Regions from separate parts of the Paenibacillus sp. FSL R7-0652 genome, predicted to be linked through region 2. Evidence: a T-box and tRNA genes for the amino acid it is inferred to sense, from the RefSeq annotation. Region 2 holds a T-box; the other holds one or more tRNA genes.
What was found. The T-box of region 2 lies ahead of ileS (isoleucine--tRNA ligase). A T-box ahead of a tRNA ligase gene usually reads a tRNA of that ligase, here a tRNA-Ile.
Positions count from the first base shown of each region.

Region 1 (15,537 bases), 1.2 Mb from region 2:
ATGATTTGCTCGTTTCTCGAATCTTCTCAACGATATCTAGAAGCTCCGTGCCGCCTTGATGGACAAGAACTTCTCCGAGTATATTGCCCAGGAACCGCACGTCTCGCCGAAGCAGGTTGTTGGATTGGCTTTTGCTGGCGGTTACCATAGTTTCAGTCATGCTTATCCTCCCATCTGATCGTTCCATTCGTACACGTAAATTTGACACCTTCATAACATCATACAATAAAATGGTACGAAAATCTTCATTTTTCTACTAGAAAAAATGGGGATTATCCCCGATTTACAGCACAAAAACACGCTTTTTTATTCATTTTCTTATTCTGCTTCAATGAATGGTCATATGCTGTAGCATGATACCTTTTTCACGTACTTTTGATATTCAAAAATACTCATACCTATTCTAAAAAACTTATAATTATACAGTTCTTCTACATAGGTCTAGATGTACGCGCACAAATCACCTGATATCCAGTTTTACCATTCATTGATAACAGAGGGTTCCAAAGAAACATGACCGGCAAAGCAAGCTTTTGTATACTTTACCACAGTGACGTAATAAATTAAAGATGAAATTTTTATTTTCTACCTGTTACCGTCTGCTTTCAACTGTTTTCTTATGTATCTTGGTATCAATTTGTATATAGCCTTGCCCATAAGTTAACACTCCTCCCACTACATAATGTTCTTATGTATTTGGGCAGATTACTTGATAGTTCGTACAAAAAAAAGGAGGAGTTCACATCATGAAAAAGACCACAACAATGATTGCTTCAGTACTTCTGGTTGCCGCAATGGCTGGTTCCGCAGGTGCTGAAGGCCACATGGCTAAAGGAACTGATGCCAATGGTTCACGTGTTCAATCGTATCAGAACAGCGGCTATATGGATCGTACAAACAGCAATATGAACATGAACATGGATGGTAACTATCGTACGAACGGTGACTACCGCAGCAACGGAGATTACCGGACAAACAATGTACGTACGAACGCTGCCACAACAGATCGTGACCGGGGCATGGACTGGGGATGGCTTGGTTTGCTGGGATTGCTGGGATTGGCCGGCATGCGTAAAAGAGTAACTGATCATCACGAGCGTTAATTCATTGGTTCCGTTGTAAAAAAAACCTCCGCTGCTGTCAGAGTACTGCTGACCATTAGCGTAAAGCAAACCTAAAAGAGCCAAGACCTTCTGTGCTGCTTCGCACGAAGATCTTGGCTCTTGGAATACATATGAGGCGATACGTTCCTTAGATCGCCTCCTGGCCCGCATTCATATCTGTTCTGCATTTCATGTTCCCAAACAAAAAAGTCTCTGCTTCTACAGCAGAGACTTTGATCAGTAAGCGGGTGATGGGAATCGAACCCACGCTATTAGCTTGGAAGGCTAAAGTTCTACCATTGAACTACACCCGCATAAACAAATATCGGGATGACACGATTTGAACATGCGACCCCCTGGTCCCAAACCAGGTGCTCTACCAAGCTGAGCTACATCCCGATATGAATAGAAATAATGGCGCGCCCTGAGAGATTCGAACTCCCGGCCTTTTGATTCGTAGTCAAACGCTCTATCCAGCTGAGCTAAGGGCGCAAATATTGGAGCGGAAGACGGGAATCGAACCCGCGACCCTCGCCTTGGCAAGGCGATGCTCTACCGCTGAGCCACTTCCGCATAATAAAGGATGCGCGTGGAGGGACTTGAACCCCCACGTCAAAGACGCTAGATCCTAAGTCTAGTGCGTCTGCCAATTCCGCCACACGCGCATATATAACAAGTGAGCCATGAAGGACTCGAACCTTCGACACCCTGATTAAAAGTCAGGTGCTCTACCAACTGAGCTAATGGCTCATATAAAATGGCTGGGGATATAGGATTTGAACCTATGCATGACGGAGTCAAAGTCCGTTGCCTTACCGCTTGGCTAATCCCCAATAATAAGATGGTGGAGGCTGAGGGGATCGAACCCCCGACCCTCTGCTTGTAAGGCAGATGCTCTCCCAGCTGAGCTAAGCCTCCATCTTTGGGATTCTCATCCCATTTCTTTAGTTATTAAAATAACTATGACCCGTAGGGGATTCGAACCCCTGTTACCTCCGTGAAAGGGAGGTGTCTTAACCCCTTGACCAACGGGCCCCATTTGCAGAGCTCTCAACCGGGATCGAACCGGTGACCTCATCCTTACCATGGATGCACTCTACCTACTGAGCTATGAGAGCAAATGGCTCCCCGAACAGGACTCGAACCTGTGACAACTCGATTAACAGTCGAGTGCTCTACCAACTGAGCTATCAGGGAATAATATGCATTTGCTGAGCAAATGCAATTCATCGTACAACGTCCACATGCAGAGCCTGTTTTCTATGTATGATGAAAGAGTTCGCTTGGCGGCGTCCTACTCTCCCAGGACCCTGCGGTCCAAGTACCATCGGCGCTAGAGGGCTTAACGGTCGTGTTCGGGATGGGTACGTGTGGAACCCCTCCGCCATCGCCACCAAACGCGATTGGATCGAAGCTGTGCTTCTTCCATTCAGTCGGAACTGAAAATCAACCACACCTTAAGGGATGTACCGATTTTCATGTCATTCAGAGTGTTGTTCTCTGAAAACTAGATTCGAAACGAAACTTACGCGACTAAAACCTGCTATTGGATAAGCCCTCGACCGATTAGTACTGGTCAGCTCCATGCATTGCTGCACTTCCACCCCCAGCCTATCTACCTCGTCGTCTTCAAGGGGTCTTACATACTGGGAAATCTCATCTTGAGGGGGGCTTCACGCTTAGATGCTTTCAGCGCTTATCCCGTCCGTACATAGCTACCCAGCGGTGCTCCTGGCGGAACAACTGGTACACCAGCGGTACGTCCATCCCGGTCCTCTCGTACTAAGGACAGCTCCTCTCAAATTTCCTACGCCCACGACAGATAGGGACCGAACTGTCTCACGACGTTCTGAACCCAGCTCGCGTACCGCTTTAATGGGCGAACAGCCCAACCCTTGGGACCTACTTCAGCCCCAGGATGCGATGAGCCGACATCGAGGTGCCAAACCTCCCCGTCGATGTGGACTCTTGGGGGAGATAAGCCTGTTATCCCCAGGGTAGCTTTTATCCGTTGAGCGATGGCCCTTCCATGCGGTACCACCGGATCACTAAGCCCGACTTTCGTCCCTGCTCGACTTGTAGGTCTCGCAGTCAAGCTCCCTTATGCCTTTGCACTCTTCGAATGATTTCCAACCATTCTGAGGGAACCTTTGGGCGCCTCCGTTACTCTTTAGGAGGCGACCGCCCCAGTCAAACTGCCCACCTGACACTGTCCCCGTACCCGCTAAGGGCACCAGGTTAGAACCTAGATACGATCAGGGTGGTATCCCAACGGTGCCTCCACACAAGCTGGCGCTCATGCTTCAAAGGCTCCCACCTATCCTGTACAGATCGTACCCAAATTCAATATCAAGCTGCAGTAAAGCTCCATGGGGTCTTTCCGTCTTGTCGCGGGTAACCTGCATCTTCACAGGTATTAAAATTTCACCGGATCTCTCGTTGAGACAGCGCCCAAGTCGTTACGCCATTCGTGCGGGTCAGAATTTACCTGACAAGGAATTTCGCTACCTTAGGACCGTTATAGTTACGGCCGCCGTTTACTGGGGCTTCGGTTCACAGCTTCGGATTGCTCCTAACCACTCCCCTTAACCTTCCAGCACCGGGCAGGCGTCAGCCCGTATACTTCGCCTTACGGCTTCGCACAGACCTGTGTTTTTGCTAAACAGTCGCTTGGGCCTTTTCACTGCGGCCCCCTCGTGCTATTCACACTACCGGGGCACCCCTTCTCCCGAAGTTACGGGGTCATTTTGCCGAGTTCCTTAACGAGAGTTCTTCCGCGCGCCTTAGAATTCTCTTCTCGCCTACCTGTGTCGGTTTGCGGTACGGGCACCTTCATCTGGCTAGAGGCTTTTCTTGGCAGTGTGAGATCATGACCTTCGCTACTGTAATTTTCACTCCCCATCACAGCTCAGCCTTATGATGTGCGGATTTGCCTACACATCAGCCTTACTGCTTGGACAGGCATCCATCAGCCTGCGTCACTACCCTACTGCGTCCCCCCATCGCTCGTAACGATTTACGGTGGTACAGGAATTTCGACCTGTTGTCCTTCGACTACGCCTTTCGGCCTCGCCTTAGGTCCCGACTTACCCTGAGCGGACGAGCCTTCCTCAGGAACCCTTAGGCTTTCGGCGGATCAGATTCTCACTGATCTTTTCGTTACTCATACCGGCATTCTCACTTGTATAATGTCCAGCGCTCCTTACGGTACACCTTCAACCCTTATACAACGCTCCCCTACCCCTGATGCAAGCATCAAGCCATAGCTTCGGTGGTGTGTTTAGCCCCGTTACATTTTCGGCGCAGAGTCACTCGACCAGTGAGCTATTACGCACTCTTTCAATGATGGCTGCTTCTAAGCCAACATCCTGGTTGTCTGTGCAACTCCACATCCTTTCCCACTTAACACACACTTGGGGACCTTAGCTGATGGTCTGGGCTGTTTCCCTTTTGACAATGGATCTTAGCACTCACTGTCTGACTCCCGGAAGTAAGTCTATGGCATTCGGAGTTTGACTGAGCTTGGTAACCCTTGCGGGCCCCGCACCCAATCAGTGCTCTACCTCCACGACTCTGTTTTCCGAGGCTAGCCCTAAAGCTATTTCGGGGAGAACCAGCTATCTCCGAGTTCGATTGGAATTTCTCCGCTACCCCCACCTCATCCCCGCACTTTTCAACGTGCGTGGGTTCGGGCCTCCAGTGCGTGTTACCGCACCTTCACCCTGGACAGGGGTAGATCACCCGGTTTCGGGTCTACGTCCACGTACTCATTCGCCCTATTCAGACTCGCTTTCGCTGCGGCTCCGGCTCTTCACCTTAACCTTGCACGGGAACGTAACTCGCCGGTTCATTCTACAAAAGGCACGCCATCACCCTGTTGACGAACAAGTTCGCAACATAGGGCTCTGACTTTTTGTAAGCACACGGTTTCAGGTTCTATTTCACTCCCCTTCCGGGGTGCTTTTCACCTTTCCCTCACGGTACTGCTTCACTATCGGTCGCTAGGAAGTATTTAGCCTTGGCAGATGGTCCTGCCGGATTCATACGGGGTTTCACGTGCCCCGCACTACTCGGGATCCGTCTCGGAGAGAATCAACTTTCAATTACAGGGCTTTTACCTTCTTTGGCGGGCCTTTCCAGACCTCTTCGTTTAACTGACTCCTTTGTAACTCCATGTGAGACGTCCCACAACCCCAAAGAGCAAGCTCTTTGGTTTGGGCTTCTCCGCGTTCGCTCGCCGCTACTGACGGAATCACTATTGTTTTCTCTTCCTCAGGGTACTTAGATGTTTCAGTTCCCCTGGTATGCCTCTGCACAACCTATGTATTCAGTTGTGAGTAACTGGATATTACCCCAGCTGGGTTTCCCCATTCGGACATCCCCGGATCAAAGCTTGCTTACAGCTCCCCGAGGCAGTATCGTTGTTCGCCACGTCCTTCATCGGCTCCTAGCGCCTAGGCATCCTCCGTGTGCTCTTAGCAGCTTAACCAGATTGCTCAGGTTTCGTTTGCTCGCTTCCCTTGTTTTGCTTACGCAAAGCCAAAAGTCGCTCCCATCCGATACCATCGCAATTGCATTTAACTACCTTATATAAACTTTCACTTGTTGACACAAGTTCAGCTTGGATGATTGTTGTTCGGTTACTTGAACCGAGCCAGCATTCATCCCTAAAAGGAATGTTCTAATTCGCGTTTGTTTCGTTTCGATATCTAGTTTTCAAAGAACAAGCTTGTAAAATCTTGTTGGTGGAGCCAAGCGGGATCGAACCGCTGACCTCCTGCTTGCAAGGCAGGCGCTCTCCCAGCTGAGCTATGGCCCCATATCGTATTAGATTAGTAAATGGTGGGCCCTGGTGGACTCGAACCACCGGCCTCACCCTTATCAGAGGTGCGCTCTAACCAACTGAGCTAAGGGCCCACATTATATATCTTTTGAACCCATTATGGGTTACGCTTGGCGGCGTTCTACTCTCCCAGGACCCTGCGGTCCAAGTACCATCGACGCTGAAGGGCTTAACGGTCGTGTTCGGGATGGGAACGTGTGGAACCCCTTCGCTATCGCCACCAAACGTTTGAGAGTTTGAGCTCTCAAAACTGAGCAACGAGTGAGTAGTTTGCAGCTGAGCTGCATATTTGAATGTCTTCATTGCAGAAGACGATTCTCCATAGAAAGGAGGTGATCCAGCCGCACCTTCCGATACGGCTACCTTGTTACGACTTCACCCCAATCATCTATCCCACCTTCGGCGGCTGGCTCCTTGCGGTTACCCCACCGACTTCGGGTGTTATAAACTCTCGTGGTGTGACGGGCGGTGTGTACAAGACCCGGGAACGTATTCACCGCGGCATGCTGATCCGCGATTACTAGCAATTCCGACTTCATGCAGGCGAGTTGCAGCCTGCAATCCGAACTGAGACCGGCTTTTTAGGATTGGTTCCACCTCGCGGCTTCACTGCCCGTTGTACCGGCCATTGTAGTACGTGTGTAGCCCAGGTCATAAGGGGCATGATGATTTGACGTCATCCCCACCTTCCTCCGGTTTGTCACCGGCAGTCACCTTAGAGTGCCCACCCGAAGTGCTGGCAACTAAGATCAAGGGTTGCGCTCGTTGCGGGACTTAACCCAACATCTCACGACACGAGCTGACGACAACCATGCACCACCTGTCTCAACTTTCCCCGAAGGGCACCTAACGCATCTCTGCCTCGTTAGTTGGATGTCAAGACCTGGTAAGGTTCTTCGCGTTGCTTCGAATTAAACCACATACTCCACTGCTTGTGCGGGTCCCCGTCAATTCCTTTGAGTTTCAGTCTTGCGACCGTACTCCCCAGGCGGAATGCTTAATGTGTTAACTTCGGCACCAAGGGTATCGAAACCCCTAACACCTAGCATTCATCGTTTACGGCGTGGACTACCAGGGTATCTAATCCTGTTTGCTCCCCACGCTTTCGCGCCTCAGCGTCAGTTACAGCCCAGAGAGTCGCCTTCGCCACTGGTGTTCCTCCACATCTCTACGCATTTCACCGCTACACGTGGAATTCCACTCTCCTCTTCTGCACTCAAGTCACGCAGTTTCCAGTGCGATCCGGGGTTGAGCCCCGGGATTAAACACCAGACTTACATGACCGCCTGCGCGCGCTTTACGCCCAATAATTCCGGACAACGCTTGCCCCCTACGTATTACCGCGGCTGCTGGCACGTAGTTAGCCGGGGCTTTCTTCTCAGGTACCGTCACCTTGAGAGCAGTTACTCTCCCAAGCGTTCTTCCCTGGCAACAGAGCTTTACGATCCGAAAACCTTCATCACTCACGCGGCATTGCTCCGTCAGGCTTTCGCCCATTGCGGAAGATTCCCTACTGCTGCCTCCCGTAGGAGTCTGGGCCGTGTCTCAGTCCCAGTGTGGCCGATCACCCTCTCAGGTCGGCTACGCATCGTCGCCTTGGTGAGCCGTTACCCCACCAACTAGCTAATGCGCCGCAGGCCCATCCCCAAGTGACAGATTGCTCCGTCTTTCCAGTTTCCTTCAGGCGAAGAAAACAAGTATTCGGTATTAGCTACCGTTTCCGGTAGTTGTCCCAAGCTTGAGGGCAGGTTGCCTACGTGTTACTCACCCGTCCGCCGCTAACCATCCGAGAAGCAAGCTTCTCTTCAAGTCCGCTCGACTTGCATGTATTAGGCATGCCGCCAGCGTTCGTCCTGAGCCAGGATCAAACTCTCCAATAAAGATGAATTTCGTCAGCGTGGTTAAACGCTGTGAAACTCATCGGGGTATTGAAAAGAGCGATAAGCTCATTTTGAATCTGACGAGATTAAAAATCTCATTGTTGATCTTGCAAGCAAGATCATTACTCACTCGTTGTTCAGTTTTCAAAGATCAAACATCCGTTTGTAATGATGTTTTTGATGTTGCCGTCATTTCAGCGGCGACTTTTATAATGTAACATATTTTTTTTCTCTGTGCAAGCTTTATTTTCAATAACTTTTAATGAAGTTCTAAAAATGGCTTGTCAGATCAAACTGTTCCTTAAAAATGAAACGAAAATTAATTTAACATATAGTATTGAAAAGGTCAACCCTATTTCGACAAAAAGCTTCATTTTCTCTAAAGCCACTTATAACCCCAGCCGACTAATTCGAGGTACAGATCCTGTAATTTATGCTGTACCCCTCATCAGCCCATATGCTTATTTATATTTTCAGCCTAGTTCACCGCTTGGAGTTCTTCAACTTTCCGCCTCTTGCATACTTAGATAACTCTTTCGGCGGAGCAAATCTCGCATACATGCGGAACACCGTCTTGTACCGGCTCGCTATAGCATATTTTATCTCCTGATCAAGACGCTGGTCACTCAGATCGAACAGCATTTCATCTAGTTCTTTGCGTAATACATAGTCCAGTTCCTTACATTCCTTCTCGTTAAACAGCATACCCAGCATTAAGAGTTCTCCTTTTTGTGCATAGCCTCTATAGTCACACTGCGGCATTTCAGCAGCAGCGTTGTTAAACTACTCTCTTTTTTATGTGCTGCTGAAACCCGTTTTATTGTTATGGTCAACTTTCTGGGAATTTATGAATGCCGGGTATCATAAAATTTCGCAGAACGTTATCCTCTTACGAGTGCATATGTGAGTGTGCTTTCGATAATTGCAGCGGCTAGAAGCAGAATGACTACCCAGAAGCTTGCCGTTAACGTCATTTTCATAAACTCTTTCCATCGCCCTGCAATCACTGCACGTTTATCTCCTCCCAGCTGGGCAAGACTGCGTACCGTCAATCCACCAAATCTTAATCCAAATGCGCAAGCGATAATAATAACAGGAATCTCAATAATACCGTGTGGAAGCAGCCCCTTAACGACGATGTCAAAAAAGCTTGCTCCGTAATTCATCGTGGTATGGACTACAAACCCCAGCACCATACCGTTAATGAGCAGAAAGATAATCGGCAGTATACCGAAGAAAATACCCGCGTATATCACCAATACACTTTTAATCGCATTATTGAAAAAAATGAATAAAAAGAAGTTCCACTGCACATTCCCGCCCTGCTCCAACCGTTGACTGACTTGACGAAGCCCTTCGATTTGATTCAACATCAGCTGTTCCAGCGGCCCTGTACTTACCCATCCAGCTCCAATTCCTACAGCGAACAATAAAAAAGACCAGATTAAAGCTCCTTTAATGCTCCTCATGTCTCTCAAAAATGTACTAAATCTTAACATAACAACCTCCTGTAAATCGAAATGTCGGACAAACAACGATGTAAAACGAATAACTGCGCGGTACGAGCATACATTGGAAAGTAAACAAGCATTTCTTTATTGGGAGAGGGGCGCTTAGCGAAATGAACTCGTTCTATGTATTCAGCGGCAAAAAAATCAAACGTAACCTGATCGTGCTCGTTGCTGCCATTTTTGCAATTGGTATTATCTATCTGGAGAGCGGCAGCGTATCCGTGTTTTCGGAAGAAGCACCTTCCGCCGTCTACAGTGTTCCAACCGACAAAAAGGTCATTGCACTTACCTTTGACATTAGCTGGGGTGATAAACGAACTGAACCAATCTTGAAAGTACTTCAGGAGAATAAAGTTCAGAAGGCTACCTTTTTCCTCTCCTCACCCTGGAGTAAGACTCATCCCGAGATTGTCACCTCCATCAAAGATGCAGGATATGAGATCGGCAGTCATGGGCATCGGCACGAAAACTACAGCAGCTTGACTGAAGAGCAAATCCGCAAGGAAATTTCGACAGCTCACAGCATTTTAACCGATTTGACGGGAAAAGAACCGAATTTGCTGCGATTGCCAAATGGAGATTTTGATAAACGTGTGCTTCAGGTTGCAAACAGTTTGAAGTATCAGGTTGTCCAATGGGATACCGATTCTTTGGATTGGAAAAATCCCGGAGTGCAGACGATCGTCGATCGTGTCGTAAGCAAAGCCCATCCAGGCGATATTGTCCTGCTGCATGCCAGCGATTCGTCCAAACAGACCCATGAAGCACTGCCTGTCATCATCAATAAATTGAAAAATCAAGGATATGAGTTCGTGACCGTATCTGAACTGCTCAACCACTCCAGCGTTAAAGGCAAGGAGGTACGTGATCAAGCCAGCAGCCAATAATAATTGGCATAACTAAATTTCAAGCTGAGGCATCAAGTCCCTGCACGTTCATAACAACTGGCTAAATGAACAAAAAAGATGAAAAGAGCTAACCTGGTTAGCTCTTTTGGTTTTTTTGGTGTATTGAGTATAAGTTTATTAAACGCTGCTTCTATTCAGTTTTGCTTCCTGCTGTTGTTTAAAATTTATCATTTCACAAAAATTAACTTTTTGAATTCCGTTATACTCCCTCTTACGCTCTGCTTTCCTTCATAGATTTTGCAGCGGGACTCACGGAGCCATCTTTCGGATCAACGACCAGTTTATGCAGAATCAGCATCTGGTATGCATTACATAAGAGCAGCGGGATTACAATAAAGATAGTCGCAGCATTAACGTCAATACGTAAAACACCAATGGTTTCCACAGCAGTTACAGCGATCATGAAGAAAAGCGTCGGTACTAGCGCCGAAATATGAGTCTGTTTCACTTTCACGTAAGCGGTAACAACAGCTGCTGCCAAAATGATTAGTCCAAGTACAATGTCCGAGAGGCGTTCTCGACCTCCCCCAACGAACAAACGCAAAAACATGACGTCAAGCAGTGCCAGAACAGTTAGAACAATCTGAACAACCTGCCATCCGCGTTTTGGAAATACACCTTTTCCCATATAATTCAGTATGAGATATGCAAAGAAACCCATTTGAGAATATACGCTAATCATAACTCCGGAGCCAAACAGAATCAGAAGATACAGCATAAAGTCAGCGATTCCATTCGTCTTTTCGCCATTTACCAGCATCATGATTAACCCCGTACCTAATGCTCCTGCGGCGCCAATCAGCAAGGCTGTCCAAAACAGGAAAAACCATCTACGCAAATTCAAATGTTTTCCACCCCCGAGAGTTTATTTTACCAACCTTCACAGCAAAAAACCATCATTGCTCAACATATTTCCCCCTTTCCCATCACATACTACATCCAGTATCTAATCAAGGAGGGATTGTACACATGAAACGGCCTATGTGGCAGCTGTGCTGCGTTGTATTCGGGCTATCCGTCATGCTTGCAGGCTGCGGTTCAGATCAGAGTTCTTCGCCTCCTCAAGGCAGTTATAAAGAGATGAAAACGATGGTCGTCGATATTTTGAAAAGTGACGAAGGCAAGAAAGCCGTGGAAGAGGCCCTGACAGGTCAAAGCTCTTCAGCTGGTGGTGGAGGCAGCTCAGAAGAAGGGGGCAGCTCTGGCGGAGGCTCGGGAACAGTCGGAATGAAAATGTTAATGCCTATGCAATCTTCGGAACAAATACGTATTGCCGTAAAAGATACCATAACCGCTCCAGAATACCAGAAGGAATTCGAAAAAATCATGACCGATCCGCAATTTGCCGGTGAATTCGCCAAAGCGATCAACGGACAAAGCAAACAACTGCATATGCAGCTGATCAAAGACCCGACATACCAGAAATCGATCGGGGATATTATGAAGTCACCTGAAGTATCCAAAATGTTTATGGATATGACCAAAACGCCGGAATACCGAAAACAGACGATGACGGTTATGCAGGAAGTGATGCAGAATCCATTGTTTCGTATGGAAGTTCTTACTTTGCTGAAAAAAGTGGTACAGGAAGAGCTTCAGCCTAAAACCGAAAGCGGTGGTGGGCAAAAGGGGCAGGAATCCGGTGGTCAGGGCGGTGGAGATGGTGGCAGTGGTGATTCCAGCGGCGGTGGAGGCGGCGGATCATAAAAAGCTGCTTTTCACGGATCACGAATTGTTGAAAAATTTAATGGTGATAAAACCCATATCTGAGATCATGTACTGAAATTTTGTGCCGGATCAATACCCAAAAGCCTGCATCCGCACGGGACGCAGGCTTTTACCTGTGCTTAGGTTAAAATTTAGATTCGATGGACCGAGCCACTTCATCATAAATAGCCCCGATTGTTGTTTCCGCTTTGTACACGGAAGGTGAGAAATCTGGCTCGGATGGATGGTTGTCAGGAGCACCTAATGGAATCTGAGCCAGCAGCACCGTGTGCAGGCTTTCCGCAAGGCGTCCACCACCACCGCGACCAAACACATACTCCTTCTCTCCACATTTGCCACATTCATAATATGCCATATTCTCAACTACACCCAGGAGCTCATGTTCCGTCTGAATCGCCATGGCTCCGGCACGAGCCGCTACAAAGGCTGCTGTAGCATGTGGTGTTGTGACAATGATCTCTTTGCTCTGCGGCAGCATCTGATGCACATCAAGTGCCACATCTCCCGTACCTGGAGGCAGGTCCAGCAGCATATAATCCAGCTCTCCCCACTGAACATCAGTGAAGAACTGACGCAGCATACGGCCGAGCATCGGTCCACGCCAGATTACCGGGTTATTTTCCCGAATAAAGAACCCCATAGACATCACTTTGACACCAAAACGTTCAACCGGTTGAATGACGCCGTCTTCCACGACAGGGTACTCCTCGATGCCCATCATATCAGGCACACTGAAACCATAAATATCAGCATCAATCAGGCCTACTTTTTTCCCTTGACGAGCCAAAGCTGCAGCCAGATTAACGGTAACGGTAGATTTGCCTACTCCGCCTTTACCACTAGCTACTGCTATAAAACGAACGCCCGATTCAGGGCTTAACAGCTCATGTCCATCCAGACCGGCTGCATGACCTTTCACCAGCACTTCATCCTGATCTTGATCTTGTTCCGCTTGTCCCATGTTAAGACTCTCACGGTCATGCTCAGACGCCGCACGCATGCGGATATGCACGTCCTTCACTCCCTGCTGAGAGAGCAGATTGCGTGCAGCGTCCGTTAAAGCGGTTGCATCTTCTGACCGATTCTCCAACGTCACCATGCTTAGAGCTACATGATGTTCCTTTACCATAATGTCACGAATCCATCCCAGTTCCGTCAAGCTGCGGCCAAGCTGCGGTTCCTGTAATGGCTGTAATAGTTCAAGTATCTGTTCTTTTGATAACATCAGACAGCACCTCGGTTTTATCTATTGGCATGTGTTAGGTATGCTGTTCAATTATAACATTACCTTTCTTCTTATGACTAACTTTTCGGACGCTCCCCTGCGGAATATCTAAGAATACCGTTATAAATGGAGGCAGCTACCTTCCGTTGATATGCTTCATCAGCGAGTAGACGGGCCTCTTCCGGATGTGACAAAAAGCCGACTTCAACGAGCGCTGACGGGATTTTCAGAGCCTGCAGCAGATAAACTGTACTCACGGTTTTGGCTATACGGTCTGTATTTTCCAAATTACGAATCATCTCGGCTTGAAGCAGGTTAGCAAGTCCTTCATTATCGGGATGATTAGGCGTGTAGAAGACCTGTGCGCCGCTCCAGCGGTTGGAAGGTACACTGTTCATATGAATACTGATAAAAAGGTCGGCTTGTTTGCTTTCGATCTGCCGCACCCTTTGTTTGAGGTCCTCCGTTTTGCGTTTGGAATACCCTCTTGTTCCTTCCTCGGCCAGATCTTTATCGATTTCCCGAGTCATGACAACCAGAGCCCCTGCCTGCTGTAAATAATCTCTTACATACAGTGCAATGGACAGATTGATATCCTTCTCGATAACCCCCTGTCTGCTCACAGCTCCCCCATCTGGCCCCCCATGACCTGCATCGATGGCGATCACCTTTCCAGCCAAAGGCAGACTCCAATAACCTGACGTTTTGGTAGAGGGCATCTCATACGAGGCAACCGCCACAAACATGGCCAGCAAACATAAACTCAGCATAACTCTCTTCACTGTCTTTAATCGGACCCAGACCATCAGATGTTTCCCCATGTTTTTGCGCATAAAAAAACCACCTCGTCCCTATAAATGACTCTAATCATCTATATGGGACAAGATGGACAAATATACCCTTAGGAATGGACTTGCTCTGCCATTCCCTCAATCAGCACCTCAGCAACCTCCGGACGTGTAAATTCCGGTGGTGGACATTCCCCGTTACGCAGCAATCCACGTACTTTTGTACCCGACAAGGTCAGGTGGTATTCCTTGTCATGAGGGCAGGTTTTGCTCGAAGCCATGTTTCCGCACTTCGTGCAGAAGAAACTGTGTTCAAAGAACAGCGGTGTAATACCCAGTTCCTCAGCTGTAAAATTAGAGAAGATCTCCTGTGCTTCATAGGTTCCGTAATAATCGCCTACACCCGCATGGTCACGGCCTACGATAAAGTGAGTGCAGCCATAATTTTTACGCACCATTGCATGGAAAATAGCTTCGCGAGGTCCAGCATACCGCATGGCAGCCGGGAATACACCCAGAAACGCACGATCTGCCGGATAATAGTTCTCCAGCAGCACCAGATAACTCTTCATACGCACATTCGCAGGTACATCATCAGACTTGGTCTCACCTACAAGAGGATTCAGAAAAAGGGCGTCAACGATCTCCATAGCACTCTTTTGGATATATTCATGCGCACGATGGACAGGGTTCCGTGTCTGGAAACCAACAACGGTTTTCCATCCTTTTTCCTTAAATATTTGGCGTGTCTCCGATGGATCATAGTAGAAATCTTCAAACTTGGCTGGTTTCGGACGATTCAGCACTTGAATCGGGCCTCCTACATAGGTTGCGGGACGCTCCAACAGTTTTTTGACACCAGGGTGCTCAGGATCATCGGTTTTAAATACACGACGTGCTTCCTCTCCCTGGTCCACCTGATAGATGCTTTGAACTTCAAGCAGACCATACGTTACCCCGTCTGCCTCACCAACAAGGGCTACAACCTCACCTTTGCGAAGGGAAGCTGCCTGCTGCTCATCTACAGCAAGTGTAATGGGTATACTCCATACTGTACCATCAGCCAAACGCATCCGGGAGACAACCGACAGATAATCTTCTTCATTCATAAATCCTTGAAGCGGAGAAAATGCCCCAACACCAATCAAATCCAAATCTGAGATCGTCCAGGTATTAATTCGTAATGAGTTCAAGTTTTTACTTTCCTGCAGTAATTGCTCACGTTCTTCTCCTTGTACGACACGCTGGACCAGCGCACCTCCATGAGGCAGAATCGAAGTCATCTTGTCAGCTCCTTATTTATACGTATATCCTGTGAATGTCCGAAAGTTAAATTCATTTATTCGTTGGCATCGCGTTTACTTGTGCAAACCGCACTCCGTTTTATCATTGCCAGACCAGCGTCCGGCACGAGGATCTTCACCAGGCATAACCTGACGTGTACAGTACTCGCAGCCAATGCTTGGATAGTTCTGATCATGCAGCGGATTGTAGGTCACGTTATTGGCACGAATGTACTCCCATACATCCTCACTCGTCCAATGTGCAATC
Region 1 is NZ_CP152001.1:5,785,932-5,801,468, forward strand. It holds gene ppc (phosphoenolpyruvate carboxylase) at 1-160, opposite strand, end outside; gene MKY97_RS25235 (WGxxGxxG family protein) at 747-1,103, shown strand; tRNA gene MKY97_RS25240 (tRNA-Gly) at 1,347-1,417, opposite strand; tRNA gene MKY97_RS25245 (tRNA-Pro) at 1,429-1,502, opposite strand; tRNA gene MKY97_RS25250 (tRNA-Arg) at 1,519-1,595, opposite strand; tRNA gene MKY97_RS25255 (tRNA-Gly) at 1,602-1,676, opposite strand; tRNA gene MKY97_RS25260 (tRNA-Leu) at 1,688-1,768, opposite strand; tRNA gene MKY97_RS25265 (tRNA-Lys) at 1,781-1,853, opposite strand; tRNA gene MKY97_RS25270 (tRNA-Gln) at 1,862-1,936, opposite strand; tRNA gene MKY97_RS25275 (tRNA-Val) at 1,946-2,021, opposite strand; tRNA gene MKY97_RS25280 (tRNA-Glu) at 2,067-2,138, opposite strand; tRNA gene MKY97_RS25285 (tRNA-Thr) at 2,149-2,221, opposite strand; tRNA gene MKY97_RS25290 (tRNA-Asn) at 2,225-2,300, opposite strand; rRNA gene rrf (5S ribosomal RNA) at 2,385-2,501, opposite strand; rRNA gene MKY97_RS25300 (23S ribosomal RNA) at 2,650-5,592, opposite strand; tRNA gene MKY97_RS25305 (tRNA-Ala) at 5,847-5,922, opposite strand; tRNA gene MKY97_RS25310 (tRNA-Ile) at 5,944-6,020, opposite strand; rRNA gene rrf (5S ribosomal RNA) at 6,055-6,171, opposite strand; rRNA gene MKY97_RS25320 (16S ribosomal RNA) at 6,272-7,826, opposite strand; gene MKY97_RS25325 (hypothetical protein) at 8,310-8,540, opposite strand; gene MKY97_RS25330 (stage II sporulation protein M) at 8,708-9,325, opposite strand; gene pdaB (polysaccharide deacetylase family sporulation protein PdaB) at 9,448-10,224, shown strand; gene MKY97_RS25340 (KinB-signaling pathway activation protein) at 10,457-11,089, opposite strand; gene gerD (spore germination lipoprotein GerD) at 11,215-11,952, shown strand; gene MKY97_RS25350 (Mrp/NBP35 family ATP-binding protein) at 12,098-13,198, opposite strand; gene cwlD (N-acetylmuramoyl-L-alanine amidase CwlD) at 13,276-14,031, opposite strand; gene sat (sulfate adenylyltransferase) at 14,100-15,269, opposite strand; gene MKY97_RS25365 (phosphoadenylyl-sulfate reductase) at 15,345-15,537, opposite strand, start outside.
Region 1: it has a tRNA-Ile gene. The T-box ahead of ileS (isoleucine--tRNA ligase) is inferred to sense a tRNA for this amino acid. The anticodon was not compared.

Region 2 (15,537 bases):
GAGCACTTTACGATGTGACCCTGTGTTTCCTTCCAGCAGGGTAAGCTCATTTCTCCGTTTACCAATCGCCAGAAACAAGGATAAAAGCATGGTACATATGAGGAACCAGGGTGTGAACGGTACATGAATCAAGACACCACCAGCAATGGCACGAAGGACAAACCCGGCCGCAATGGTCATCATATCCAGAATAACGAGATGTTTAAGCACAAAAGAATAAGAAACATTCAGCAGAAAGTACACGATGCACAGCACACCGAATAACGGATTCATGGTAAAAGCCGCTCCGAGGGAAAGCACAAGCAGTGCAATACCGAACATTAAAGCATGTGCCGGTTGGACCTGACCTGAAGCAATAGGACGGAACTTTTTGGTCGGATGCAGCTTATCACGCTCTCGGTCCACATAATCATTCAGTATATAAACACAGCCGGCAACCAGACTGAATAACAGGAAGCCAACCACTACTGCAGTAATTGTCTCCGTTCGAATTTCCTCAAAAGAAAATAACAATGCTGCGAACAATAACAGATTTTTAGTCCACTGTTTGGGCCTCAGCAGTCTAAATAAGCCGGATATCGTTCCAGCACCGCCTCCAGCCGATGATACCGTGTCTTGCCGTGATGAGAACAATGGTAATTACTCCTTTCAAAACATTTCTAACTGAGTAGTCTATACAAATAACGTAAAGACTTAATCATAAGTTGCTTGGTTATTTTTGTAAAGAGGACAAAGTGTATATTTCGACATAAAAAAGAGACCGTTTCCGGTCTCTTCACACGAATCTTAGTCTATTTTACCGCAGGTATGAATTAAAATTCAAACTCGACATCACTCAGACGACGTTTGATTTCAGAGATAACCCGTTTTTCTTCCTCTTCGCCACTTGCAATAAACGTAACGGAGAACCGAACAAAGTTACCTGCATCATCCCAAGGTACGGATGAAATCAATTTTTCGCGGATCAGGAATTGCGAGAAATCTTCCCCTGACTCGAAGCGACGTCCACCGACAATTCCTTTTGGTGCTTCAACATAAAGGAAGAAAGATCCTTTTGGTTTCTCTGCCTTGAAGCCCAGTTCGTTCAATGCGGCTACCAGCATATCATGACGACGGGAATACTTCTCGGCAATTTTCTCCGTAATTTCTGGATGATTCAATCCATAAGCCGCCGCTTTCTGGATGGCAATAAATTGGCCGGAATCGTTGTTATCCTTCACATCGCTAAATGCTTTCACAACGAGTGGGTTACCCGCTACAAATCCAATTCTCCAACCGGTCATATTGTACGATTTGGAGAGGGAGTGCAGTTCTACACCCACATCCTTGGCTCCAGGAACGGACAGGAAGCTGAATGGTTTTTTGCCGTCATACGTCAGCGCCGCATATGGTGCATCGTGCACAACGACCACATTGTATTTTTTCGCCCATTCTACAACCTCAGTGAAAAACTCAACCGTAGCACTTGCACCAGTCGGGTTATTCGGGTAGTTCAGATAGAGTAATTTCGCACGTTTCGCAATGTCCTCAGGGATTGCCTTCAAATCTGGCAGGAAGTTATTCTCTTTCGTCAATTGAACGTTGAATACTTCTCCACCGAGGTATTTCGTGTGTGTGCCCATGACCGGATACCCAGGAACCGTCATAATCGTTACATCACCCGGGTTAATGAAGCAGGAAGGCAGCATTGCCAAAGCCGGTTTGGAACCGATGGAGTGTACAATTTCTGTATCCGCGTCAATTGCATCTACGTTAAAAACATTTTTCAGATACGCCGCTGCAGCAGTCTTGAACTCAGGAATACCGTTATCAGCATATCCGCGGTTCTCCGGTTTACCCGCTTCTTCAGCAAGGGCAGCTACGATACCCGCATCTGCCATCTCGTCCGGTTCACCTACCCCAAGGTCGATCAGTTCGACATCGGGAAAATCTTTTTTAGCGGAAGCTTTCGCACGTTTGATTTTCTCAAATTTATAGATGTTAGTGTCTTTACCATAGTTGGAGCCGCCGATACGGTCGGCAAAATTTGTTTGGATATAAGTTTCCTGATATTTATCGATACTCATAATGTCGTTCATCTCCTCGTTTGACGCAAATTTCTCATGTTTTAATATGAAGCATTAGAGCGTTCAACACCATGGACAAAATATCCGAACATTTGTACTTTCTTCGAACGTCAACGACTTCGCAGCGAAGCAAGTACATCTTCCATATCCTGCGGGATCGGCGCACTGAATTCCATGTATTCGCCAGTAGACGGATGTACGAAGCCAAGTGTCGCAGCATGCAGGGCTTGTCCGTTCATTTTAATCCCCTTATTGCGTCCGTATGTCGGATCACCAACGAGTGGATGACCAATAAATTTCATATGCACCCGAATCTGGTGAGTGCGACCTGTCTCCAGCTTCAGCTCAACCAGGGTATAGTCGTTAATCCGCTCCGTCACTGTAAAATGAGTCACTGCATGTTTGCTGTTGCGCTCTGTGACCGTGTACATCTTACGATCATTTTTGTCCCGTCCGATAGGGGCATCAATAGTACCTTGATCATGACTCAGATGACCGTGAACCAGCGCAATATAACGTCTGTTGACACTGTGTTCCTTCAACTGGGCGGCCAGAGAAGCATGAGCGCGATCGTTTTTGGCAGCCATAATCAGACCTGACGTATCTTTATCAATTCGGTGCACAATCCCCGGACGCAGTTCCCCGTTAATGCCGGAGAGATCCTTGCAATGATACATCAATGCGTTTACAAGTGTACCTGACGTATGTCCCGGTGCAGGATGTACAACCAGTCCACGCTGTTTGTTGATCACAATCAGATCACTGTCTTCGTAGACCACTTCAAGCGGGATGTCCTCTGCAATGATCTCCACAGCCGTTGGCTCGGGAATCTGCAGTACGATCTGATCGCCTTCGGCCAGCTTGGCGTTGGCTTTCACCACAGTTCCATTAACCGTAACAGCGCCGTCTCCAATCCACAGCTGAACCTGTGAACGGGATACATTATCTACAGCATCGGTAATATATTTATCCACACGTTCTTTCTTATGTTCAGCGGCAACGGTCCATTCCATACGTTCCTCACCGTTAAATTGTTCATCATTATTTAACTGTTCCTCATTCACATTACTCATGATGCTCATTCCCTTCAATCTTCGCAGCCGCTTTTTCACGGCGTCCTTCAAGCAGTGTTTCCACGATAATCAGTGCTACCCCGATACAGATGGCTGAGTCAGCAATGTTAAAGATCGGAAACGTGTAACTTCCAAAATTAAGCTGTACAAAGTCTATAACTTCCCCTGTCAATGCACGGTCCAGGAAGTTGCCAATTGCTCCTCCAAGCACCAGACTGAGCGCTACCGGCAGCAATTTGTGCGGAGTATCTTTTACTTTTTGCAAATACCAAATCAAGGCAACAACCACAATCAGGGTCACCACAATAAAGAACCAGCGTTGATCCTGCAAAATGCCAAATGCCGCACCTGAATTTCGATGGGAGGTGATGACAAAAAAATTGCCAATGACCGGAATTTCCTCTCTAAGTTCCATCCGGGTAGAAATCAGGTACTTCGTTCCCTGATCCACTAAGAATACGATAAAAGCAAAGATATAATACACCACGTTTGCTGTCACTCCGTTCTTGTCTTTTCCAACGATACCAGGCTTTCGCCAGATTTATTTATTGTAGCACAGCTGTTTAGAGATCGTCCATGACGTGGCAGACCTACAAGACAGCAGCCGTCCCAGCTGGCTTTGGAAAAAGCGATAACATTTGCCTTCTCTAATCCCGCTCGAAAAAGCACATCCTAGTGTGGAGACATCAACCGGATTCCAGATGGAACAGAAAGGGGTAAGCCATGTCACATTTCACAGCCGAGCAGATGCGATCTCTGCGATCCCAGCTTTTGTCCGATAAACACGATATTGAACACAGGCTGTCGGAGAACGAGCACTACGGCCTCGGGGATTCTTTGAAACTGCAGACCGGTGAACTGTCACCTATTGATAATCACCCTGGTGATCTTGCCACAGAAGTGTACGAACGCGGAAAAGACATTTCCCTGCTGGAACATGATGAGTTCCAACTCGAACGAATTGATTCAGCCCTGCATGCGATGGAAGAAGGCCATTACGGCACATGTGCCGTCTGCCAGCAGCCCATTCCTTACGAGCGAATGGAAGCCGTCCCCTACACAAAATACTGTAAAATACATCAACCCGAGACGGTCGTTTCCGAGAATCGACCTGTGGAGGAAGAATTTCTTGCGCCCTCTTTTGGACGTACCAGTCTGGACGAACGGGATGATCAGAATGGCTTTGACGGTGAAGATGCCTGGCAGATTGTAGAGAGTTGGGGCAATTCGAATTCTCCGGCAATGGCAGAAGACGGTAATATTGACAGCTACGATGTTATGGCTATTGAAGCTGCTGAAGAGCTGGATGGTTTTGTTGAGGCTTACGAGAGCTTTGTCGCAACCGATATTTACGGTCATGATGTATCCATCGTCCGTAATCGCCAATACCGACAGTACCTCGAGAATGGCGAAGGTTCGGGACTGCTTGAACCGGATGCCGGGCAGGATGAACCGATATGAAGACTCCTAATGGCTAGTCCTTAGCCTTATTCCATTGTGATTGATCCATTCCAAGTTTATTAATAGGTATTCATGTCCAACTGCCGCTGTACGATTCGTACAATATCTGCAATGTAATCTCCAACAATGGGCAGATTTAATGCACCAAGAACCTGCAGCACATAAATGATGGTTGCAGCGAAAAAGGTAAATCCGATCGCAATTCCGACACCTCTTGCTGCACCTGACAACAGATTTAAACCGATCAGCTTCCATGGCCGGTTCAGCAGCTCTGTATACTGCGCAATCCGTGAACGCTCCAATTCGTTCGCAAGTCGATTGGTCAACGTATGTAATTCTTCAATTTTGTCATGGGGTGTATCAACGGAATCCGTGACAGAGGCTGCCTTAATGGATTCGGCCGACTGTTCTTGTTTGCTCATGTTTTGCTCCATCCCTGCATGATTATAGATGTAACGTTCGAATTTTTTTTAAAACTGCACAATTTAATCATTGCCCTATCTGCGAAAAAACAAACGAGCCCAGCACCGGAAATGACTTCCTTAGCTGAGGCTCGTTTATTTATATTCTCTATTTATTCTTTATTTAATTACCTGTCCATACATATAGAAGTTGTCATCCCAAGGACAGAAACGACTTTATACGCTATCCTTCAATATAGATTCCGATGGCTTTGCCTCCGGCTTCTACACGCTCCATTGCATCCGCCTTGCCAAATGTCACGTCAGTCACGAGTACATTTTCGCGCAGGACATCGTCAAACGCTTCAATTGCTGCTTGCAGATCCGCATCCACATCCAGCGTCAGACGCACTCTTTTCTCGATTGGCAGATCCAGACGTTTCCGTGTATCCTGTACTGCCCGGACAACTTCGCGCACCCAACCTTCCTGCTCCAGCGCCGTTGTGATCTCCGTATTCAGGGCAACCGTCAAGCCGTAACCGGATGCCGATGCAAAGCCGGATTTAGCCTGTTTCTCAACCAGCAGTTCCTCAGCAGTCACCTGAAGTTCCTCCCCTTCTGGAGAAACAACATTAAACGCACCATCAGATACCACTTTACGTGTCTCATCAGCCGTCATGCCTTTAAACAGATTTTGCAGGAAACCTACGTTTTTACCGTATTTTTTACCCGCGACTTTGAGGTTCAGCTTAAGTGTGAAATCAACAAACTCCGCATCGTTATGCTCTGTACGAATTCCTTTGACGTTGATCTCCTCTTTGATGATCTCTTCATAACTTGCCAGATCGAAACCTTTATCAAGAGAAACGATCAATTCGGACAGTGGCTGACGCGTTTTGATGCCTGTCTCGTTACGGACGTTGCGCGCAAGCTCAACGACGCGGCGAGCTGTTTCCATGTCCTGCTCCAATGCTGCATCGATCAATGCTTCATTAGCTGCAGGATAATCATCCATATGCACGCTTTCGCCAGTAGTCAAGTTAAGGTAAATATCCTCAGCCAGCATAGGCGTGAACGGGGCTACCAGCTTCGCTGTAGTCACGAGCACTTCAGTTAACGTGCGATACGCATCCAGTTTATCTTCCGTCAGGCCACTTCCCCAGAAGCGATCACGGGAACGGCGGATATACCAGTTACTGAGCTCATCCACAAAGGCTTCAATCGCTTTGGATGAATTCAGGTAGTCGTTTACAGACAACGCTTTTTCCACGACAAGGATCAGACTGTTCAATCTCGACAAGATCCAGCGATCCAGCTTGTGAGCGGACAATTGGAATGGATGCTCCTGTGGATCAAATCCATCAATGGTTGCGTACAGCGTCAGGAATGCATGGGTATTCACCAGTGTATCCACCATTTTGGATTTGGCTTCCCCTACGATGCCTTTGGAGAAACGTTTGCTGTTCCACGGTGCACTATCAGACAGCAGCGCCCAGCGGAATGCATCTGTACCGTACTCCTCAATTACTTCCCATGGATCGATAACATTGCCTTTGGATTTGGACATCTTCTGTCCGTTTTCATCAAGCACGTGTCCTGTTGCCATGACCGCTTTATATGGTGCTTTACCTGTCAAAAGGGTGGACACCGCGAGCAGGCTGTAGAACCAGCCGCGCGTCTGGTCAATCCCTTCACAGATCATATCCGCCGGATATTGCTGTTCAAATACTTCTTTATTTTCAAAAGGATAATGCTGCTGTGCAAACGGCATAGAGCCGCTGTCGAACCATACATCGATGACTTCAGGTGTACGCTTCATTTCGTATTTGCCGCAAGAGCTGAGCACTTTCACTTCATCCACATATGGCTTATGCAGCTCCAGATTTTCCGGCACATCACCTACAGCACGCGCCCGCAATTCAGCAATGCTGTGCGGAGCAAACTGTTCGCCTGTTTCTTCACACACCCAGATGTTCAGCGGCGTTCCCCAGTAACGGTCGCGGCTGATGTTCCAGTCCACGAGATCTTCGAGGAACTTCCCGAAGCGGCCTTCACGCACATGCCCTGGATACCATTCCACTTCGCTGTTATTGGCAATCAGCTGATCCTTGATCGCTGTTGTTTGAATAAACCAGCTGTCCATTGCGTAGTACAGAAGTGGAGTATCACAGCGCCAGCAGAACGGATAGCTGTGCTCGTATTTCTCTTTGCTGAACAGACGGCCATGCTCAGACAAGTATCTCACAATGTCGATGTCGCAATCCTTCACGAAACGACCTGCAAAATCAGTAACTTGCGCCACAAACTTGCCTTCCAGATCAACCATGTTTACAAAACTGATGCCATTCTCACGGCATACACGGTAGTCATCTTCACCATGTGCCGGAGCCATGTGTACGATCCCCGTACCGCTTGCATCCGTTACAAATCCTGCACCAAGGATGATGTTCGTTTTCTCAGCCTGAACGTAGTTAAACGGCGGGCTGTACGTTTTGCCGACCAGATCCGCACCTTTCAGCGTGCCAATGATCTCATATTCACCTTTGCTGTCTTTCATTACTTTTTCCACCAGATTTGTCGCCATGATGAATACTTCATCATTTTGACGGACACGGGAGTATTCCATTTCCGGGTTTACAGCCAAAGCCACGTGAGAAGGCAGTGTCCATGGTGTCGTCGTCCAGGCAAGTACGAATTCGCCGCTTTCATGCAGTTTGAATTTGGCGGTAGCACTCAGATCTTTAACATCCTTGTACCCTTGTGCAACTTCATGCGAACTCAATGTTGTCTGACAGGAAGGACAGTATGGGCTTACGCGATGACCGCGGTACAAGAGACCTTTCTCATGAATCGCTGCAAGAATGTTCCACACACTCTCGATGTAGTTGTTGTCGAGCGTGATATAAGGGTTATCCATATCAGTCCAATATCCGATGCCTTCCGTCAAATCACGCCACTGCTGCTCGTATTCGAATACGCTCGCTTTACATTCGTTGATAAACTTCTCCACACCATAATCTTCGATTTCCCATTTGTGGGAGATGCCCAGCTTCTTCTGTACTCCGAGTTCAACTGGCAGGCCGTGTGTATCCCACCCGGCTTTACGTACAACGCGATAACCTTTCATCGTGTTATAACGTCCGACAAAGTCTTTGATGACACGTCCAAGGACGTGACCGATATGCGGTTTACCGTTGGCTGTAGGCGGACCTTCATAAAATACGAAGTTTGGTTTGCCCTCCCGGTTCTCAATGGATCGTTTGAACGTGTTCTCCGATTTCCATTTATTTAATACACGTAATTCTCTTGCACGTGCTTTCTCTTTGACATCGACTCGCTGCATGCTGTTCAACTTCCTTCCTTTTTTTGTACGAGGCCTTTGTAAAATGTGCACAATACGACTCGCTTCACTCACCGTTTCGGGACACAAAAAAACCCCATCCCTGGAAAGGGACGAGGTTCTGCTCGCGTTACCACCCTAATTCTGTTCATCACAAACCACATTCAGGTCACCCCGAGTATGCTCTGTCATCAACAGCGCTTAAGCCCCGCTGTACTAATGCAGGGTACCGTTATAACGTACGGTTTACGGTTCGGCTTACACACGGCAATGCATTCACCGCTTCAGCGTCACTTCTCCGGGGAGATATTCGGCTATAACTCATCCGTTGGTTTTCACCAGACACCAACTCTCTGAGGGATGAGATCATAACGTACTGAGCCCGTCATGGAATCACTATTCAATATGAATATAGTTATAGCTTCTTTGCCCGCAAAAGTCAACCGGGCGGCAGACTAATAAATTTCCTTCATCTCCCGCTCACGGTCACGCACTTCCTGTTCACGGCTCTCCAGCGCTTCCCAGCCATCCTGCGTAAGCAGCTCAAGCTGAGCTTCAACAAGCGTACGGAAACGCGCGCGATAGATGGACGCCTGCTTCTTCAGTTCTTCCACTTCCAAAGCAATCTTACGTGATTTGCCAAGTGCTTCGTTAACGATTCGGTCTGCATTTTTCTCTGCTTCCTTTACGATTAACTGAGCTTCCTTCTTGGCGTTATTCTTCACATCGTCAGCAGCTTCCTGTGCAATGATGATCGTTTTGCTGAGGGTCTCCTCAATGGTTGCAAAATGATCCAGCTTCTCCTGAACGGACAGCAGCTGATTGCTCAGCTCTTTGTTCTCGCGAATGACGCCTTCGTAATCTTTGATGACTTGATCTAGAAATTCGTTGACTTCATCCTCGTCATACCCACGCAGGCGTCGGGAGAATTCCTTGTTATGTATGTCCAGCGGCGTTAATGGCATGCTGTCCACCTCCTGTAAAAATTCCTTCTCGCGTGTTAGAGAAGGTTTGCAGCATATGGGTTCCACCCAAGGGGCCGTATGAAAGATGCCGAATTGGGCAGCTTGTACGGATGCAGGTTCTGCCCTTACATCGTCAGATTCCACATATCTTGTACTTTAATGTATATCGGAAACACCGAGTATTTTTTTACCTTTACGTTTAACATTTCGACAAGAATTCGGATTATCCTGCAGCAGCATCAAGCAAATTTCCCGATTTTCAATCGGCATCGTCCCTTTTTGGTCATTCCATCCTGTTCCAACACCTTGAAACGACCAAACCCTTGAATGGATACCACATCCCCTTCCTTGAGCGGCTTCGAAGGGTCCTCCACCACTTTCCAGTTCACTTTACAGCGTCCTGCCTTGATTGGGACCAGCACCTTGCTCCGGCTCAGCCGATACACATCTGCACAGATGCCATCCAGCCGCAGCGAAGCAGCGGTAATATCTATGGTGTCCAATTTCGTCGCAGACCATTTCAGCTGGTTCAACGGCAACAGCTCTGTGAACACATGAACGCGATGCACCTGATTCAATTGAAGCGATAAAAAAGCGCCGGTTTCCGCTGCCACCACGGTATGGCAGCCATCATCCAGCACTTGAATATCTCCAATCTTGCCTCGCTTCATCCCGAGCCCGAGCAGGGAACCCATATAGTCCCCGTGCTCCAGTTCCGAGATTTTTCGGTCGTCCGACGTAATACTGAGCACCTGCATCCCCATATCTTCCTCATCGAGGTATCGATAGTCAGGTGCAATCAATGCACGCTTACGTTCAGCCGCTTCGTAACCGCCGTCCAGACGAATCTGAACATGCTGGCTGCGATTCACCAGGGATTGCAGAATAAACACCTGCCTTGGATCAAGAAAATCGGTCAGCTTCATATCATGATACTTGCTGGCCCGCTCGATCCAATCCGAGGCTTTGTCTACAAAATCCCGTTCATCATGACTAAAATGTTCGTAAATATCACCGCTCATCTATATGTCACCCTAACTAGTAGAAGTATCTCAGAATTGTGACAAGCCCTTGAAGTGCGAGTTGAAGCACAATCAATGCCACAATCGGGGAAATATCCAGCACACCGAACAGCGGCGGAATAAATCGGCGGAATGGTCTTAGATAAGGTTCCACAAATTTGCCTAACAATTCACCAATGAAGCTTTCCCGTGCGTTGGGAAGCCAGGACATCAATATGTAGACAATGACCATGTAAAAATAAATCTGGTACAGCGTACCCAATAGGACTTCAATCTGATACAAAAACGGCTCACCTCATTCTGTTATAATCTTGCTCGCTGTCAGCCAGTATTTCCGTAATCGTTCCCTGAATTTCAACCGTATCTGGCGTACAGAGAAAAATGTTGCCGCCGATCTTGGATATACCCCCGCCTAATGCATAAACCGTTCCGCTTAGAAAGTCAATTACACGTAAAGCCTGATCCTGGCGAATTCGCTGCAGATTCACAACAACGGTACGATGCGAGCGCAGATGGTCGGCAATCTCCTGTGCTTCGTCATAGGAACGAGGCTCATACAGCACAACTTTAACATTTTTCTGGGAATGAATGCTAACCACATTATTACCCCTTTGGTTTCTACGTTTATCAAGTGCAGAGGTTTCATTTTCCTGCTGTTCAGGCTCATGTTCCTCTTGTGCTGCAAGCCGTTCACGCTCCACAATTTCTTCTTCTTCCTGAAGACCCAGGAAATTCATGAATTTATTCATCACGCCCATCGTGTCCCCTCCTCTTTTCCTACGAGAATCGATCCAAGCCGCACCCAGGTTGCCCCTTCTTCAATGGCTATTTCGAAATCATTAGACATGCCCATGGACAGCTCTCTCAACGGTTCTGCTGTCAGAGCTTGTCCATTCAAATCATCTCTCAGCTCACGCAGCCCCCTAAACACAGGACGCGTCATCTCCGGATCTTCCTCATGAGGCGCCATCGTCATCAGACCGATGACCCTAAGGTTGTTAAACGATTGAATATCCTTCAGAAATGAACCTGCCAGTTCAGGCTGCAAACCATACTTGCTCTCTTCACCCGAAATGTTCACCTGCATAAACGTGTTCACCTGAATTCCAAGCGAAGCGGCCTTTTTGTCCAGTTCCTTCGCCAGTGACAAACGATCCAGTGAATGTATGTACGCAAACTTGCCAATGACGTCTTTCACCTTGTTCGTCTGCAGATGACCAATGAAATGCCATGTCCCCTTCTGTCCGAAGGTTTCCCATTTCGCCTGCGCATCCTGCCAGCGGTTTTCTCCAATATGCTCAAGACCATGATCCAGCACAGCCCCCGTCGTCTGCAATGAGACATATTTCGTGACTGCAATCACATTCACATCTTCAAACGGGCGGTTGCTGCGCTTACACGCATCTTTGATCTTCTGATTTACCTGTTGTTTACGCTCCTCCAATGACACCAGAGGGTCACCTCTCTTCCAGCCCAATCCAGCTTGCCATTCTTCCCGTTACCCCATTTTCCTTGCGATAGGAGAAAAATAGTTCGGGATGACAACTTGTACACCATGTTGTACATTCGATATGATCCGGCAATATTCCTGCTTTCATCATAATGTGTCGATTACATTCTTTCAAGTTTAACATCGTTTTTCCGTTCGCAGCAGGTGTACAAATACGCTTTGAATCAGAAAGATCGTATTCATCATTACCCTGAGGTTCATCCAGCCAAACCCGGACTTGCTGCATAACAACCTCATCTACTTCGTAGCAGCAGCCCCCAATAGAAGGACCGATGGCCGCCCGGATATCCTCTCTCCGGCTTCCATACTCTTGTTCCATCGTTTCCACCATGGAGACAGCAATGCCTGCAGCGGTACCTTTCCAGCCCGCATGAGCCAAACCTACGGCCTGCTTCACCGGATCATAGAAATACAGCGGAACGCAGTCAGCATAAAATGAAGCCAGCAGTACACCCGGCACGTTTGTGACCAGCCCGTCTGTATCCTGCAGCGCAGATTGACGATCCAGCAGACCTCTGCCGCGGTCAATGGCTGTGATCACAGCCACATGTTTACCATGTACCTGCTCGCCACAAGTCCATGCTTCCAGTGGAAAAGCAAGCTTCTCGGTCACAAGGCGGCGATTTTCAAGCACCGCTTCAGCATCATCCCCAACGTGATAAGCACAATTAAGGGCAGCGTACGGTTCGTGACCAACGCCGCCGTGTCTCGTTGTAAATCCAGCCGTTAACCGATCAAACGAAAGTTTCCAGGGCTTAATATATAATAACAGCGGATCTTGATTACCGTGATACCTTTGCTCTTCTATATCCTTCATTACATCTTTGTCCAATACAAATGGTTCCATTCTTTCTCACCTCACAACTTCCAGTGTACCAAATGCAGACGCGTTCTGTCTCGCTTATATCGTTCTCCGCTGATTCCGATCCAACCGATCCAGCCGTTCCAGCCGTTCCGTACGACTCTGCTGCTGCTCATCATACAGCCGCGCTTCTCGTTCGCGCTCGTCATAAACCTGTTCCTTCACCTCATCCATTTTAACCAGAATGACATCAGAGCCGATCTTCACAATATTTCTCCAGGGAATGATGAGATCCGTCCCTCCTCCAAATAACCCCATAAAACGGCTGTATCCTGGTACAACGATGGCTTCGATTCGTCCTTGTTTGAGATCGAGTTCCAGATCACTAATCTGACCGAGACGTTTGCCATCCGTAATATTAATAACATCCTTCGTTTGAAAATCGGAAATTTTCATGCCCCGTGATGTCGATTCATTCGCATTCGCTCTCATTGCTCTCGCCCCCTGTTAACGCTCATCTGCCCGTTCTGCATCCTTCTATAACAATATATGTGCTGCAGGCGAAAAATGTCCTGTTTTTCGCTTAGGCGCTCATGCAAATCTGGACGGCAGCGTACTCTCTTCGGATATCTTCCTTTCTGCCGCACAAAAAAGACGATCATTGGAGTAATTATCCGCTGGATCGTCCTTTTGCTTTATATCACATTACGACTTCACATGTTTCTGCATCTGCTGTATAGCTGATTTTTCGAGACGTGAAACTTGGGCCTGCGATATGCCGATTTCATCTGCTACTTCCATCTGGGTTTTGCCTTCAAAAAAGCGCATCGACAAAATCATCTTTTCCCGCTGACCAAGACGGTGCATCGCTTCACGGAGTGCAATTTCCTCAATCCAGGATACGTCCTTGTTTTTGTCATCACTAATTTGATCCATCACATAGATGGGGTCTCCGCCATCATGATAAATGGGTTCAAACAGAGATACCGGGTCCTGAATAGCATCCAGTGCAAAAACAACATCTTCCTTCGGCACGTTGAGTGCCTCTGAAATTTCGAATATCGTTGGCTCGCGTGAATTTTTATTCGTCAGGCTGTCACGAACCTGAAGTGCCTTATAGGCAATATCCCGTAATGACCGGGATACTCGAATCGGGTTATTGTCACGCAGATATCTGCGAATTTCACCGATAATCATCGGCACCGCATAGGTTGAAAATTTGACATTCTGGGATAAATCAAAATTATCAATGGCTTTCATCAGGCCGATGCAGCCAACCTGGAACAGATCATCGACAAACTCCCCCCGATTGTTAAAACGCTGAATGACACTGAGTACCAGACGCAGGTTGCCATTCACTAATTTCTCTCTTGCTGAGCGATCATGGTGCTGCTGAAGGGAATGAAATAATTCCCGCATTTCAGTATTGGTGAGAACAGGCAACTTTGCGGTGTCCACGCCACAAATCTCGACTTTGTTTCGGGTCATCGTGATTTTACCTCCCAAGGAGAAACATTAATGTACATTATCTCCGGGGCAGGCTTTTTTATTCGTCATTGGTACCCTTGCCAGTAATACCCATTCTCTATTTTCCACAGGATCAGACCATCTTGTTGAACTCTTTCCGCAGCCTTTTGATGATTCTTTTTTCAAGACGAGAGATATAGGATTGGGAGATTCCAAGCAGGTCTGCCACATCCTTTTGTGTCTTTTCTTCACCGTCTGTCAGGCCAAAACGAAGCTCCATAATCATTCGCTCACGATCCGTCAGTTTCTCCAGCGCCTTGTGCAGCAGCTTGCGATCTACCTGTTCTTCAATATTTCGATAGATTGTATCGTTCTCCGTACCCAGCACATCAGACAATAAAAGTTCATTTCCATCCCAGTCAATATTAAGCGGTTCGTCAAAAGAAACTTCGGTACGGATTTTGCTGTTGCGGCGCAAATACATTAAAATTTCATTTTCGATACACCTCGAAGCATAGGTGGCCAGCTTGATTTTCTTTTCCGGATCAAACGTATTCACAGCCTTGATCAGTCCGATTGCCCCAATGGACACCAGATCTTCGATGTTAATGCCTGTGTTCTCGAACTTCCGTGCGATGTATACCACCAGACGCAAATTTCGTTCAATCAGCATGGCACGAATAGCCGAATCGCCCGACGATAATTTTTGCAGCAGGTATTCCTCTTCTTCGCGTGTCAATGGAGGCGGAAGTGCCTCACTTCCCCCGATGTAATAAATCTCTTCACTCTTCAGTCCAAACAGGAATAATAAACGGTAATAGTTCAGCTGCGCAACCAGTTTCCATTTCACAAGCATCCAGGTTCCTCCTATCCCACATTCAGCGGCTTTTCTGTTGCTTCCGCGGATTTAGCCGTAGACTGCGCAGAAGCTGCTTCTTGCACCAGTTCAGGATGAATTACAGCCTGATATTTCCCGTCTGACGACAAAACACCCCCATCCAGCCCAATCAGAACCTTTGTCGTCACATAATCTCTTCCCTCCATCGTCACCTTTACCCGATCTGGTTTGATCGCCAACATAAACGCCGTTCCTTTGTTTATCCCTCGATAGGGAACCAGGCGCAGTCGATCCTGCCACTGAAAATGTTCCTGGTCCAGCTCCATAATGAGGTTGTCCGGCGGTTCGTGCTTTAATCGGCTTTTCCAGGAATCAGGCAGCATCTCCTGCCACAATGAAACCTCCATAACCATCACCGGCAAGCGCGACAAGGGATCTGTAAGCTGATTCCCCGTATCCAGAAGGCCTGTACAGGAAACGATAACCTCATCAATAGAAACCTCAACGATTCCTAGGTAAGTGGTCAGGCGATCTGTTTTTCGTTTGGCACTTTGTACAATTTTGAATAATAAGAGGACCGCAAAGAATACAA
Region 2 is NZ_CP152001.1:4,571,747-4,587,283, forward strand. It holds gene MKY97_RS20000 (decaprenyl-phosphate phosphoribosyltransferase) at 1-633, opposite strand, end outside; gene MKY97_RS20005 (LL-diaminopimelate aminotransferase) at 813-2,066, opposite strand; gene MKY97_RS20010 (RluA family pseudouridine synthase) at 2,177-3,139, opposite strand; gene lspA (signal peptidase II) at 3,132-3,626, opposite strand; gene MKY97_RS20020 (TraR/DksA C4-type zinc finger protein) at 3,863-4,600, shown strand; gene MKY97_RS20025 (DUF5665 domain-containing protein) at 4,660-5,022, opposite strand; gene ileS (isoleucine--tRNA ligase) at 5,246-8,344, opposite strand; T-box leader at 8,448-8,739, opposite strand; gene MKY97_RS20035 (DivIVA domain-containing protein) at 8,797-9,306, opposite strand; gene MKY97_RS20040 (YlmH/Sll1252 family protein) at 9,546-10,328, opposite strand; gene MKY97_RS20045 (YggT family protein) at 10,345-10,611, opposite strand; gene MKY97_RS20050 (cell division protein SepF) at 10,619-11,086, opposite strand; gene MKY97_RS20055 (YggS family pyridoxal phosphate-dependent enzyme) at 11,077-11,778, opposite strand; gene pgeF (peptidoglycan editing factor PgeF) at 11,786-12,685, opposite strand; gene MKY97_RS20065 (YlmC/YmxH family sporulation protein) at 12,740-13,132, opposite strand; gene sigG (RNA polymerase sporulation sigma factor SigG) at 13,346-14,128, opposite strand; gene sigE (RNA polymerase sporulation sigma factor SigE) at 14,241-14,963, opposite strand; gene spoIIGA (sigma-E processing peptidase SpoIIGA) at 14,975-15,537, opposite strand, start outside.